One region of the Streptomyces sp. NPDC059010 genome, then DNA from elsewhere that is predicted to be linked to it. Evidence: riboswitches for the same ligand, from Rfam matches in the RefSeq annotation. Region 1 holds a riboswitch; the other holds the start of a gene.

Region 1 (5,456 bases):
GCGGCGAGTCCTCCCGCCTCTACAACCGCCTCGTCCGCCGCGACCGTACGGCCGTCGCGGCCGGCTTCGGCCTGCTGCGCCTGGCCGGGGCGCCCTCTCTCGGCTGGCTGGACGTGAAGACCTCCGGCGACGTCGAGGTCCCCGTCATCGAGACGGCCGTCGACGAGGAGCTCGCCCGCTTCGCGCAGGAGGGCCCCACCGCCGAGGAGATGGAGCGCGCCCAGGCCCAGCTGGAGCGCGAGTGGCTGGACCGGCTCGGCACGGTCGCGGGCCGCGCCGACGAACTGTGCCGGTTCGCCGTCCTGTTCGGCGACCCCCAGCTCGCCTTCACCGCCGTACAGCGCGTCCTCGACGTCACCGCCGAGGAGGTCCAGGCGATCGCCAAGGCCCGCCTGCGCCCCGACAACCGCGCGGTGCTCGTCTACGAGCCGACCGCAGCCGAGGCCGACGAGACCACCGACGAGAACGAGGAGTCGGCGCAGTGACCGAGCTCGCCAGCATGGACTTCCACCCGCAGCCCCAGGCCGGCGAGGCCCGGCCCTGGGCGTTCCCGGCGCCCGAGCGCGGCAAGCTGGACAACGGCCTGACGGTCCTGAGCTGCCACCGCCCCGGTCAGCAGGTCATCGCCGTCGAGGTGCTCCTGGACACGCCCCTGGACGCCGAGCCGAAGGGCCTGGACGGCATCGCCACGATCATGGCGCGCGCCTTCTCCGAGGGCACCGACAAGCACACCGCCGAGGAGTTCGCCGCCGAGCTGGAGCGCTGCGGCGCCACCCTCGACGCCTACGCCGACCACTCCGGTGTGCGCGTCAGCCTCGAAGTGCCCGCCTCCCGCCTGGCCAGGGCGCTCGGTCTGCTCGCCGACGCCCTCAGGGCGCCCGCGTTCGCGGACGCCGAGGTCGAGCGACTGGTCCGCAACCGGCTCGACGAGATCCCGCACGAGCTGGCCAACCCCTCGCGCCGTGCCGCCAAGGAGCTCTCCAAGGAGCTGTTCCCGGCGACCTCGCGCATGTCCCGCCCGCGCCAGGGCACCGAGGAGACGGTCGGCAACATCGACTCCGCGGCCGTACGCGCCTTCTACGAGCGCCACGTCCGGCCCGCCACGTCCACCGCGGTGGTCGTCGGCGACCTCACCGGCGTCGACCTCGACGCCCTGCTCGGCGACACCCTGGGCGCCTGGACCGGCTCCCCGGCCGAGCCGCGGCCGGTCCCGCCGGTGACCGCCGACGACACCGGCCGCGTCGTCATCGTGGACCGCCCCGGCGCCGTCCAGACGCAGCTGCTGATCGGCCGGATCGGCCCGGACCGGCACGACCGCGTGTGGCCCGCGCAGGTGCTCGGCACGTACTGCCTCGGTGGCACCCTCACCTCCCGTCTGGACAAGGTGCTGCGCGAGGAGAAGGGCTACACCTACGGCGTGCGCGCCTTCGGGCAGGTCCTGCGCTCCGCCCCGGACGGCACGGGCGCGTCGATGCTCGCCATCAGCGGCTCCGTCGATACCCCGAACACCGGCCCGGCCCTGGACGACCTCTGGAAGGTCCTGCGCGGCGTCGCCGGCGAGGGGCTCACCGACGCCGAGCGGGACTTCGCCGTGCAGAACCTCGTCGGGGTGGCGCCGCTGAAGTACGAGACCGCCGCGTCCGTGGCGAACACGCTGGCCGACCAGGTCGAGCAGCACCTGCCCGACGACTACCAGGCGAAGCTGTACCAGCAGCTCGCCGCGACCGGCACCGTCGAGGCCACCGCCGCGGCCGTGAGCGCCTTCCCGGTGGACCGGCTGGTGACGATCCTCGTCGGTGACGCGGCCGAGATCCACGGGCCCGTCGAGGCCCTCGGCATCGGCGAAGTCACCGTCGTGGCGGCCGAATAGCGGACAGGCACGGCGCGGGGCGACGGCACGCGCGCGTAGGGGCCCTGGTGACTCACCGGTCACCAGGGCCCCTTTATGCCCGAATTGAGGGAGAGGCTGCCTGTCTGGCCTGTGGGATGCGCTACAAAACCCGTGATCCGTTTGGGTATTGAAAGACGTCCCGCTTAGCGTCTTCCGGGCTGTCCGTCAGGCACTGCGCCGCGTCCGCGGCACCGGTCAGCCATCGCCGAGTCCCCGTACGGCGCAAGCCAGGGGAGCCGGGGACCCATCGAAGTCCCTGGGGTGAATCGGACGCCCGCGCCAGTCGCGAGGGGGTCCGTAGGAGACCTTCCTGCTCCGAACCCGTCAGCTAACCCGGTAGGCGAGAGGGAAGGAAAGGACCAGCCTCTACATGGCGTTCACCTGCGCCACCGGGAAGAACCGCGCCTCCGGGAAGCACCGTCGTCCCGGCCGGTTCGAGCGCACCACCGCCCGCGCGGCGGGCGTCGCCGCTCTCACCGCCACCGGTGTCATAGGCACTCTGGCCGCTCCGGCGCTCGCCGCCGAACCCGCCGCCGAGCAGACCAGCCTCATCCCGGTCATCACCATCGACAACTCGATCGCCGACCAGATCGCCGACCAGGCGGCCGCGCAGGAGGAGGCGGCCCAGGAGGCCGCCGCCCTGAAGAAGGCCGCCGAGGAGGCCGCGCGCAAGAAGGCGGCCGAGAAGGCCAAGCAGGAGCGCGAGGCCAAGGAGCGCGCCGCCCGTGAGGCCGAGCGCAAGCGCCTGCTGTCGTACGTCGCCCCCATAACCGGCTCGTACGTCTCCACCGGCTACCTGGCCGGCGGCGCCGTCTGGTCCTCCGGCAGCCACACCGGCATCGACTTCCACGCCGCCAGCGGCACCTCCGTGCACGCGGTCGCCTCCGGCACCGTCGTGGAGGCCGGCTGGGGCGGGTCGTACGGCAACCAGATCGTGATCAAGATGAACGACGGTACGTACACCCAGTACGGCCATCTGTCGTCCATCGGCGTCTCGGTGGGCCAGAGCGTCACTCCGGGCCAGCAGATCGGCCTGTCCGGAGCCACCGGCAACGTCACCGGCCCGCACCTGCACTTCGAGGCGCGGACCTCGCCGGAGTACGGCTCCGACATCGACCCCGTCGCCTACCTGCGCTCGCACGGCGTGAACATCTGACCCGCACGTCCCCTCGAAGCCCCGGCTCCCCGAGCCGGGGCTTTCGGCGTTTCGGAGACGATCGGCTGACCAAAAAATATCCATGGATTCCGGCCCGCCGTCGGAAATTCCGGCCGGTTGCCATAGAGTCACTGAACACACGTCATTCGTCGACGTTTCACGGGGATTAAGGCGGAGGTCGGTCATGCGTATTCCGGCGCATTCGGTATGCACGGCGATCCGGGACGACATCGTCGCCGGTGTCTACGAGCGTGGCGGCCGGCTCACCGAGGAACTCCTCGCGCGCCGCTACGGAGTCTCCCGCGTCCCCGTGCGTGAGGCCCTGCGCACCCTGGAGGCGGAGGGCTTCGTGGTGACCCGGCGGCACGCGGGCGCGTGCGTCGCCGAACCGACCGAGGAGGAGGCCGCCGACCTGCTGGAGATGCGCCTGCTCCTGGAGCCGCTCGGCGCCGCCCGGGCCGCCCAGCGGCGCACCGAGGCCCATCTGAAAGTCCTGCGCGGCCTGGTCAGGCTGGGGCAGGAGCGGGCCAGGCGGGGGAACAGCGACGACCTGCGCTCCCTGGGCGGCTGGTTCCACGAGACGCTCGCGCAGGCCTCCGGCAGCCCCGCCCTGACCTCGATGCTGACCCAGCTGCGCCACAAGATCGCCTGGATGTACGCCGTGGAGGCGCCGGTCGACCCGGTGGAGTCCTGGACCGAGCACGGCGCGATCGTGGACGCGGTGGCGCGCGGCGACGGCGAACGCGCCCGCGCGATCACCATGCTGCACACCGAGCGCTCGACCTCCGCGCACCGGCTGCGGTTCGGCTCCGGCGGTGACCGCGCGGAGCGTGTGAGGAATTCGCAACATCCCGTAAACATGCCGAGCCTGCGGCATTAACACGGGCGCCGTATACAAAGAAGGGATATTCGGTGGCGGGAAATTTCCGCTGCCCTTTTTCGGGTGCCGTGAATTCCGTCGGCCGCCGCGCGGAAACCCGTATGCCTCCTGCTCGAAAACGACGAAGCCGCGCCCGCCGGAAAGACGGACGCGGCTTCACCGCTTGCTGCGGAGTCCCGCTCAGGTCATTCAGACCGTCTCGGGCAGTTCCTCAAGGCCCTCGGAGACCAGCTTCGCCAGACGGTCGAGGGCGACGTCCGCACCCTCGGCGTCGGAGGCGAGGACGATCTCCTCGCCGCCCTGGGCGCCCAGACCCAGGACAGCCAGCATGGAAGCCGCGTTGACGGGGTTGCCGTCAGCCTTGGCGATCGTCACCGGGATACCTGCGGCCGTGGCGGCCCGGACGAAGATGGAAGCGGGGCGGGCGTGGAGACCCTCGGCCCAGCCGACGTTGACGCGGCGCTCAGCCATGTGATGCTGCCCTTCGGTGTTCAGGGTTGTCTAGACCAGTTTCCCACACCCGTGAAGCATGCCGGGAGGGACAAAACACCCCTCTCGCGGTGACCGTCGGGTCGCGGCCTCGACCCGACATACGTCCTCCACAGACTGCCTCGCGCCGTTGTCATACGCGAGCCGTAACCTGGGCCCCATGCAGAGCGCCTCGGACCGGCACGAGTACCCCGCCCACTGGGAAGCCGACGTGGTGCTGCGCGACGGCGGCACCGCGCGCATCCGCCCCATCACCGTTGATGACGCCGAGCGCCTGGTCAGCTTCTACGAGCAGGTGTCGGACGAGTCGAAGTACTACCGCTTCTTCGCGCCCTACCCGCGACTGTCCGCGAAGGACGTCCACCGCTTCACGCACCACGACTTTGTGGACCGGGTGGGACTCGCGGCCACGGTGGGCGGCGAGTTCATCGCAACCGTACGCTACGACCGGATCGGCGCCGACGGAATGCCCGCGTCGGCACCCGCCGACGAGGCCGAGGTCGCCTTCCTCGTCCAGGACGCCCACCAGGGGCGCGGCGTCGCCTCCGCCCTTCTGGAACACATCGGCGCGGTCGCGCGCGAGCGCGACATCCGCCGGTTCGCCGCCGAGGTGCTGCCCGCCAACACCAAGATGATCAAGGTCTTCACGGACGCCGGGTACACACAGAAGCGCAGCTTCGAGGACGGCGTCGTACGTCTGGAGTTCGACCTGGAGCCGACGGACCGCTCACTCGCCGTGCAGTACGCGCGCGAGCAGCGCGCCGAGGCCCGGTCCGTACGGCGGCTGCTGACGCCCGGCTCCGTCGCCGTCATCGGCGTCGGCCGCTCACCCGGCGGGGTGGGCCGCGGCGTCCTCGGCAACATCAGGGACGCCGGGTTCACGGGGCGGCTGTACGCGGTGAACAAGGCGTTCCCGCAGGACCTCAAGGAGCTCGACGGCGTGCCCGCGCACCGCTCCGTGGGGGAGATCGGGGAGCACGTCGACCTCGCGGTGGTCGCCGTACCGGCCGAGTACGTCCCCGAGGTCGTCGCCGAGTGCG
Region 2 (5,456 bases), on a different contig from region 1:
CCTGGAAGCGGTACGTCCGGACGCCGCGGTCGTCTCCGTGCGTGCACCGTCTCCGGAGGAGGCCGTGGCCTGGGCGGCCGAGTGCCGGACGGCAGGCCTCGCCGTGGGCTGTTTCCGTCCTCCTTCCGTCCCCGACGGCATCTCACGGCTGAGGCTGACCGCCCGCGCGGACCTCTCCGAGGGGCAGATCGAACGAGCTGTACGGGTGATCTGCGAGACACGACCATGAGTCGGCGTGACACGGCCGTGCCGGCGTATCGGCGGAACTGATCAGAGTGGAACCGATCAGAACCGGTCAGGACTGATCGGAACGGTTAAGACTGGAACGCGGCCGTGAAACCCGCCCAGCTCTCGGGGGAGAAGAGCAGCGCGGGTCCGGCCGGATCCTTGGAGTCGCGTACGGCGAGCAGTCCGATCCAGGGACCGGAGTGCGCCCGTGTCGTCTCGACGCAGTTGTTCGCTCCCGTGCTGTAGCTGCTGCGCAGCCATCGCGCAGCGGGGAGATCGGTACTTGAAGTCACCTTCCGAGGCAGTGCGGTCATGGTGCCTCCTTACGCGCCGCCACCAAGCGCGGCGATGTAATCCATCGATTCCTCGGGCGAAAGGGCGTGGATCCGAAGGGCGTTGAAGGCCTCCGTGTAGGCCTGGAGGTCTTCTTTCCGTTCGAGGTAGAGGCTACTCGTCAAGTGGTCGAGAACAACCACATCCAGATCAGAGGTGCTCGAAAATGAGAAGATAACGAAAGGCCCGGTGATGCCGATATGTTCTCCGGCCGCGAACGGCAGGACCTGCAGCCGGACTTGGGGCAGCCGCGCCGCCTCCATCAGCCGCCCCAGCTGCCGCGCCATCACCTCGGGCCCGCCGATCTCCCGGCGCAGCACCGCCTCGTCCAGCACCGCGCACAGCTTCAGCGGCGGATCGCCGTGCAGCACGTCCTGCCTGGCCAGCCGCACCGCGACCAGCGCGTCCAGCCGTTCGTCGGCGGCGTCGTCGAGCCCGCTCACCGCGGCCCGGGTCACCGCCCGGGCGTATTCGGGTGTCTGCAGCAGCCCGGGCACAACGGACGTCTCCAGCGTGCGCATCGCACTCGCCTGGGACTCCAGGCTGATGAAATCCCGGTACGTCGGCGGCAGCACTCCGCGGTACGCATGCCACCAGTGATGGCGGCCGCCCCCCTCGTCGGAGCCCGCCAACACCAGCAACAACTCCCGCAGTTGGGCGTCCCGCACGCCGTAGGCGTCGAGCAGTAACCGCACATCGGCCGGTTTCACCCCGCTGGCGCCGGTTTCGATCCGACTCACCTTGGACTGGTGCCAGCCCACCAGCCGGGCCGCCTCACCACTGGTGAGCCCCGCCTCGGTGCGCAACGCACGCAGTTCTGCGCCCAGTTTTCTGCGGCGCACCACGGGACCGTGCTGCATGGACAACTCCTTACTCCAACCGAGCCGCCCAAATACGGTCTGCCGTCGCAGAGTTCACCGCTTCGAGCGACAGATATATGCATATCTTGGTGGATCGCCACCTCTGACGGGCGCGGTAATGGCAGTCTGGCGACGAAGCACCAGTCCGGGACCGTACTCGAACCATCCGCTCCGTGTCGGACTTCGGTCCCGTGGGAAAGGGACGACATCGCCATGGCAGATCACCTGGAAGCATCCGTCACTCTGCCGAGCGATCCCGCCTCGGTCTCCGCGGCCCGGGCCTATGTGGTCTCCACCCTCGCCGAGTGGGGGCTGCCACCGGACTCGGAGGAGGCCGAGACCATTCGGCTGATCGTCTCCGAACTGGCCACCAACGCCGTACAGCACACCCTCGGGCAGTCACCCACCTTCACGGTGGACATCGAGCTCGACCGTGACGAACAACTGCGCATCGGCGTGACCGACAGCCATCCGCGCCTGCCCAGGCGGCTGCCGGCCGCCGTCCAGCAGGACAACGGCCGCGGTCTGGTCATCATCCGCTGGCTGACCGCGGAGTGCGGCGGCAAGATGAGGGTGCGGCCCACCCGGGAGGGCGGCAAGACCGTGTCCGTCGAGGTGCCGTGGACCGTACGAGTGCCCGCGGCGCAAGAGCCGTAGCACTCCGTCGGGCGCTTGTGGACCAGGCCCGCTCAGGGCTGATGGGCTCGGCCGAAGGTGCCGCGGAGCAACGCCCTGAAGGCGTCCGCCGCGGGAGCCGCCTCGTCCACGCGGTGGGCGACCGAGATCGTACGGCGCAGGCCGCCGTCCTCCAGCGCGCGCACCCCGACCGGAGTGACCGACGTGCGCGCCACCATCTCCGGTACGACCGCGACGCCGAGCCCCGCGCTGGCCAGCGCACACACCAGGAGATACCCGGGGGTCGGGACCAGGACCGAGGGCGTGGCGCCGGCCCGGGCCAGGGCCGCCTCGACGCCCCGCCGGGCCGGAGCGTCCGGGGCCATGCTGATCAGGGGCTGTCCGGCGAGTTCGGCCAGGGGGAGGCGAGCGGACCCGCTGGTGAGGGCGTGGCCCGGGGCGGAGACCAGGACCAGTTCCTCCACGAGGATCGCTTCGACGCCGACGGAGGACGGGAGCGGGGTCGGATCGCCCGGCTCGTAGGTGTGCGTCAGGGCCAGGTCGACCTCGCCGGAGGCCACGGCGGCGACACCGGCCGAGGGTTCGTAGTCCGTGATCGTCAGTTCCACGTCCGGATGGGCCCGGCGGAAGGCGCTCAGGGCCGGGGGCAGCAGATGGATGCCGGCGGTCTGGAAGGTGGCCAGCCGGAGCGTGCCGCCGGACAGCCCGGTCAGCCGGGCCAGTTCGTGCCGGGCCCGCTCCAACTCGTCGAGCACCCGCCGTGCCCTGGCCACCAGCAACTCGCCCGCGCCGGTGAGCCGCGCCCCGCGGTGGTGCCGTACCAGAAGGGCGGTGCCCGTCTCGCGCTCCAGCTTCGCCAGCTGCTGGGAGAGCGCGGGCGTGGTGTAGCCGAGCCGCTCGGCGGCCCTGGTGATCGACCCCGCCTCCGCGACCGCAACCAGAGCGGCGAGGCGGGTCGGGTCGTACATGGTGGCTTCCTCCGGACGGGCCGAGCCTAAAGCGATGCTTAAGGCCCTTCCAGAATATTCGACATACCTGCTGAAGGCTTCCGCACGGCACTCTGGCCGCATGGACGCTCAGCTCATCGCCTTCACCGGGGTCTCCGCCGGCCTGGTCGCCATGCCCGGGGCCGACTTCACCGTCGTCGTACGCAACGCCCTCGTCTCCCGCCGGGCCGGCATCGCCTGCGCCCTCGGGATCGGGGCCGGGCTGCTGGTCCATGTGACGCTGGCGGTGGTGGGGGTCGCCGCGGTGCTGGCCGCCGTACCGGCGCTGTTCCGGGCGTTGCAGGTGGTGGGCGGTGTCTATGTGCTGTATCTGGGCGTCCAGACGCTGCGGCAGCGGCACACCGAGGTGGCCGACGCGCGCGAGGACTCCACCGGCCGCCCGTTGCGGCAGGGCTTCGTCACCAACGCCCTCAACCCGAAGGCGTCGCTGACCTTCCTCAGCGTGCTGCCGCAGTTCGTGCCCGCGGGCGCTCCGGCGCTGCCCCGGACGCTGCTGCTCGCGCTGATCGTGCTCGCGATCGCGCTGGTGTGGTTCCAGGTGGTCGCCCTGCTGGTGGACCGGCTCGGCAGGTGGCTGCGCCGGCCGCGCGCCGCGAGGGCGGTCACGGTCGGTACGGGCGCCGCGCTGACGGCCTTCGGCCTGGGGCTCCTCGCGGGGCCGCTGGCGGCCCTCTGAGAGCCTGCGGCCCCGAGGGCGGTGACGGCGTGTCAGACCGCCGCCACCGCCCCCGGGAGGGTCACTTGACCCGGCCGTACCAGACGCTCCTGGTCCAGATCTTCTGCAGCTTTACGACGTCACCGCTCTTCGGGGAGTGCCAGAGCTTTCCCTTCCCGGCGTAGATGCCTACGTGGTAGACGTTCGACCCCGAGTGGAAGAACACCAGGTCCCCGGCCTTGCGGTTGCCGGCGGAGATGTGGCGTGTCTTGTTGTACTGCTGGGCCGCCGTACGGGGCAGCTTCTTGCCCGCCTTCTTGTACGAGTACAGCGTGAGCCCCGAGCAGTCGAACCGGTTCGGCCCGGTGGCGCCCCACCTGTACGGGGAGCCCTTCTTCGAGGCCGCGACCTGAAGTGCCTTCGACGCCGGCGTGGCGGCCTCCGCCTCGGAGGCGAAGCCGGGTGCCACGATCGATCCGCCCACGGCGGCGATGGTGAGAGCCGAAGCCGTACCGGCCCGGACCATGAGCGACGGGACACGATTGAGCGCAGTCATGCGCAACCCTTCGTCAGCCGCCTGTGAAGGATGACCTGTCGGATTCGGGCTGGCGAAGTTGCCCGGCCGCGTTGCCGCGGCTTCACCCCAAGGGTTGCTCGGCTCGAACGAACGTCCGCTCCGGCGACCCGTCTTGCTCGGGTCCTCCACTCCTGCCGATCCACTCCTGTCGACCGGTCATCCGGGCGGCGGCAGGACTCGGCGTCCGCCCGGACCGCCCCGCCGCTGTGGCGGGGGCTTGTCGTCAGACAGGGATCTTGACGCACGGATGAACGAAAAACCCAACGGAATCGGGGATTTGTGGTGTTACTCACCACTCACCCGTTCGGGTGGACACCCTTGCGTCCGGGTCGGTGTCCAGGTGCCCGAGGAGCCTCGGACCAGGGATGGAACGCCCAATTCCGCCTAGCGGTCATGCCCCTTGCGCAACCCTGAAGGGCGCGCAAAAGGAGAGGTGACTACGCCGAAAGGGGGTACGCCATTTGGTCCGTTTCGGCGCCGGGCCGGACGCCTCGTCAGAGGGTCGGGGTGTCCGGATCCGGGTCCGTAGGGGACGTCAACTGTCGGAGCGCGGCGGCACCGTGACGCGAGCCGTGCGGCGCTCCCCGTCCAGCACGCGCAACGCACGCGCCAGCGTGAGCGCGTGCAGCTCCGTCTCGCCGCGCTGGTGCATCAGCGCCAGCGCGTCCCGCAGCGCGGCCGCCTTGCTCACGAGCGCCTGGGCGGCGCGCAGTCCGCGGTAGGTGTCGCCGTGCTGGGCCGGGTTGATCCGGCCGAGCAGGTCGACCACGTCGAGGTAACGGTCGATCAGCTCCCCCTCCGCGCGGGTCAGCGCGGGAAGGGGCGGCAACTCGGGTGGAAGCACCGGCCGGTCACCGTCCCGTCGGCGGGGCGAGGGTGGCCTTGCGGCTCGGGATGATCCGGTCCACCAGCCCGTACTCCAGTGCCTCCCGGGCGTCGAGGATCTTGTCCCGCTCGATGTCCTCGCTCACCTGTTCCCGGTCGCGCCCGGTGTGGTGGGCGAGCATCTCCTCAAGGCGGACCCGAACGCGTGTCAGTTCGTCGGCCTGGATGGCCAGATCGCTCGCCTGGCCCTCGACCGGCTCGGGCAGCCCCGGCTGATGGATCACCACCCGGGCCCCCGGCAGTGCGAACCGCTTGCCCGCGGTGCCCGACGCCAG

Evidence for each region. A riboswitch is a leader RNA that binds a small molecule or an ion and turns the genes downstream of it on or off. The one in region 1 is predicted to bind cyclic di-AMP.
Region 2: it holds a riboswitch for cyclic di-AMP, as region 1 does, so the genes downstream of both, ACFWYS_RS36885 (C40 family peptidase) here and ACFWYS_RS03880 (M23 family metallopeptidase) in region 1, are expected to answer to the same signal.

The regions. Positions count from the first base shown of each region.
Region 1 covers NZ_JBHYJA010000003.1:20,997-26,452, forward strand. Annotated here, with positions in the region: gene ACFWYS_RS03870 (M16 family metallopeptidase) at 1-485, shown strand, start outside; gene ACFWYS_RS03875 (M16 family metallopeptidase) at 482-1,870, shown strand; cyclic di-AMP (ydaO/yuaA leader) riboswitch at 2,085-2,249, shown strand; gene ACFWYS_RS03880 (M23 family metallopeptidase) at 2,262-3,047, shown strand; gene ACFWYS_RS03885 (GntR family transcriptional regulator) at 3,232-3,927, shown strand; gene ACFWYS_RS03890 (HPr family phosphocarrier protein) at 4,117-4,398, opposite strand; gene ACFWYS_RS03895 (GNAT family N-acetyltransferase) at 4,577-5,456, shown strand, end outside.
Region 2 covers NZ_JBHYJA010000046.1:77,494-82,949, forward strand. Annotated here, with positions in the region: gene ACFWYS_RS36855 (8-amino-7-oxononanoate synthase) at 1-229, shown strand, start outside; gene ACFWYS_RS36860 (DUF397 domain-containing protein) at 315-542, opposite strand; gene ACFWYS_RS36865 (helix-turn-helix domain-containing protein) at 552-1,421, opposite strand; gene ACFWYS_RS36870 (ATP-binding protein) at 1,635-2,078, shown strand; gene ACFWYS_RS36875 (LysR family transcriptional regulator) at 2,111-3,025, opposite strand; gene ACFWYS_RS36880 (LysE family translocator) at 3,126-3,740, shown strand; gene ACFWYS_RS36885 (C40 family peptidase) at 3,802-4,275, opposite strand; cyclic di-AMP (ydaO/yuaA leader) riboswitch at 4,279-4,489, opposite strand; gene ACFWYS_RS36890 (hypothetical protein) at 4,832-5,140, opposite strand; gene ACFWYS_RS36895 (ATP-dependent Clp protease proteolytic subunit) at 5,148-5,456, opposite strand, start outside.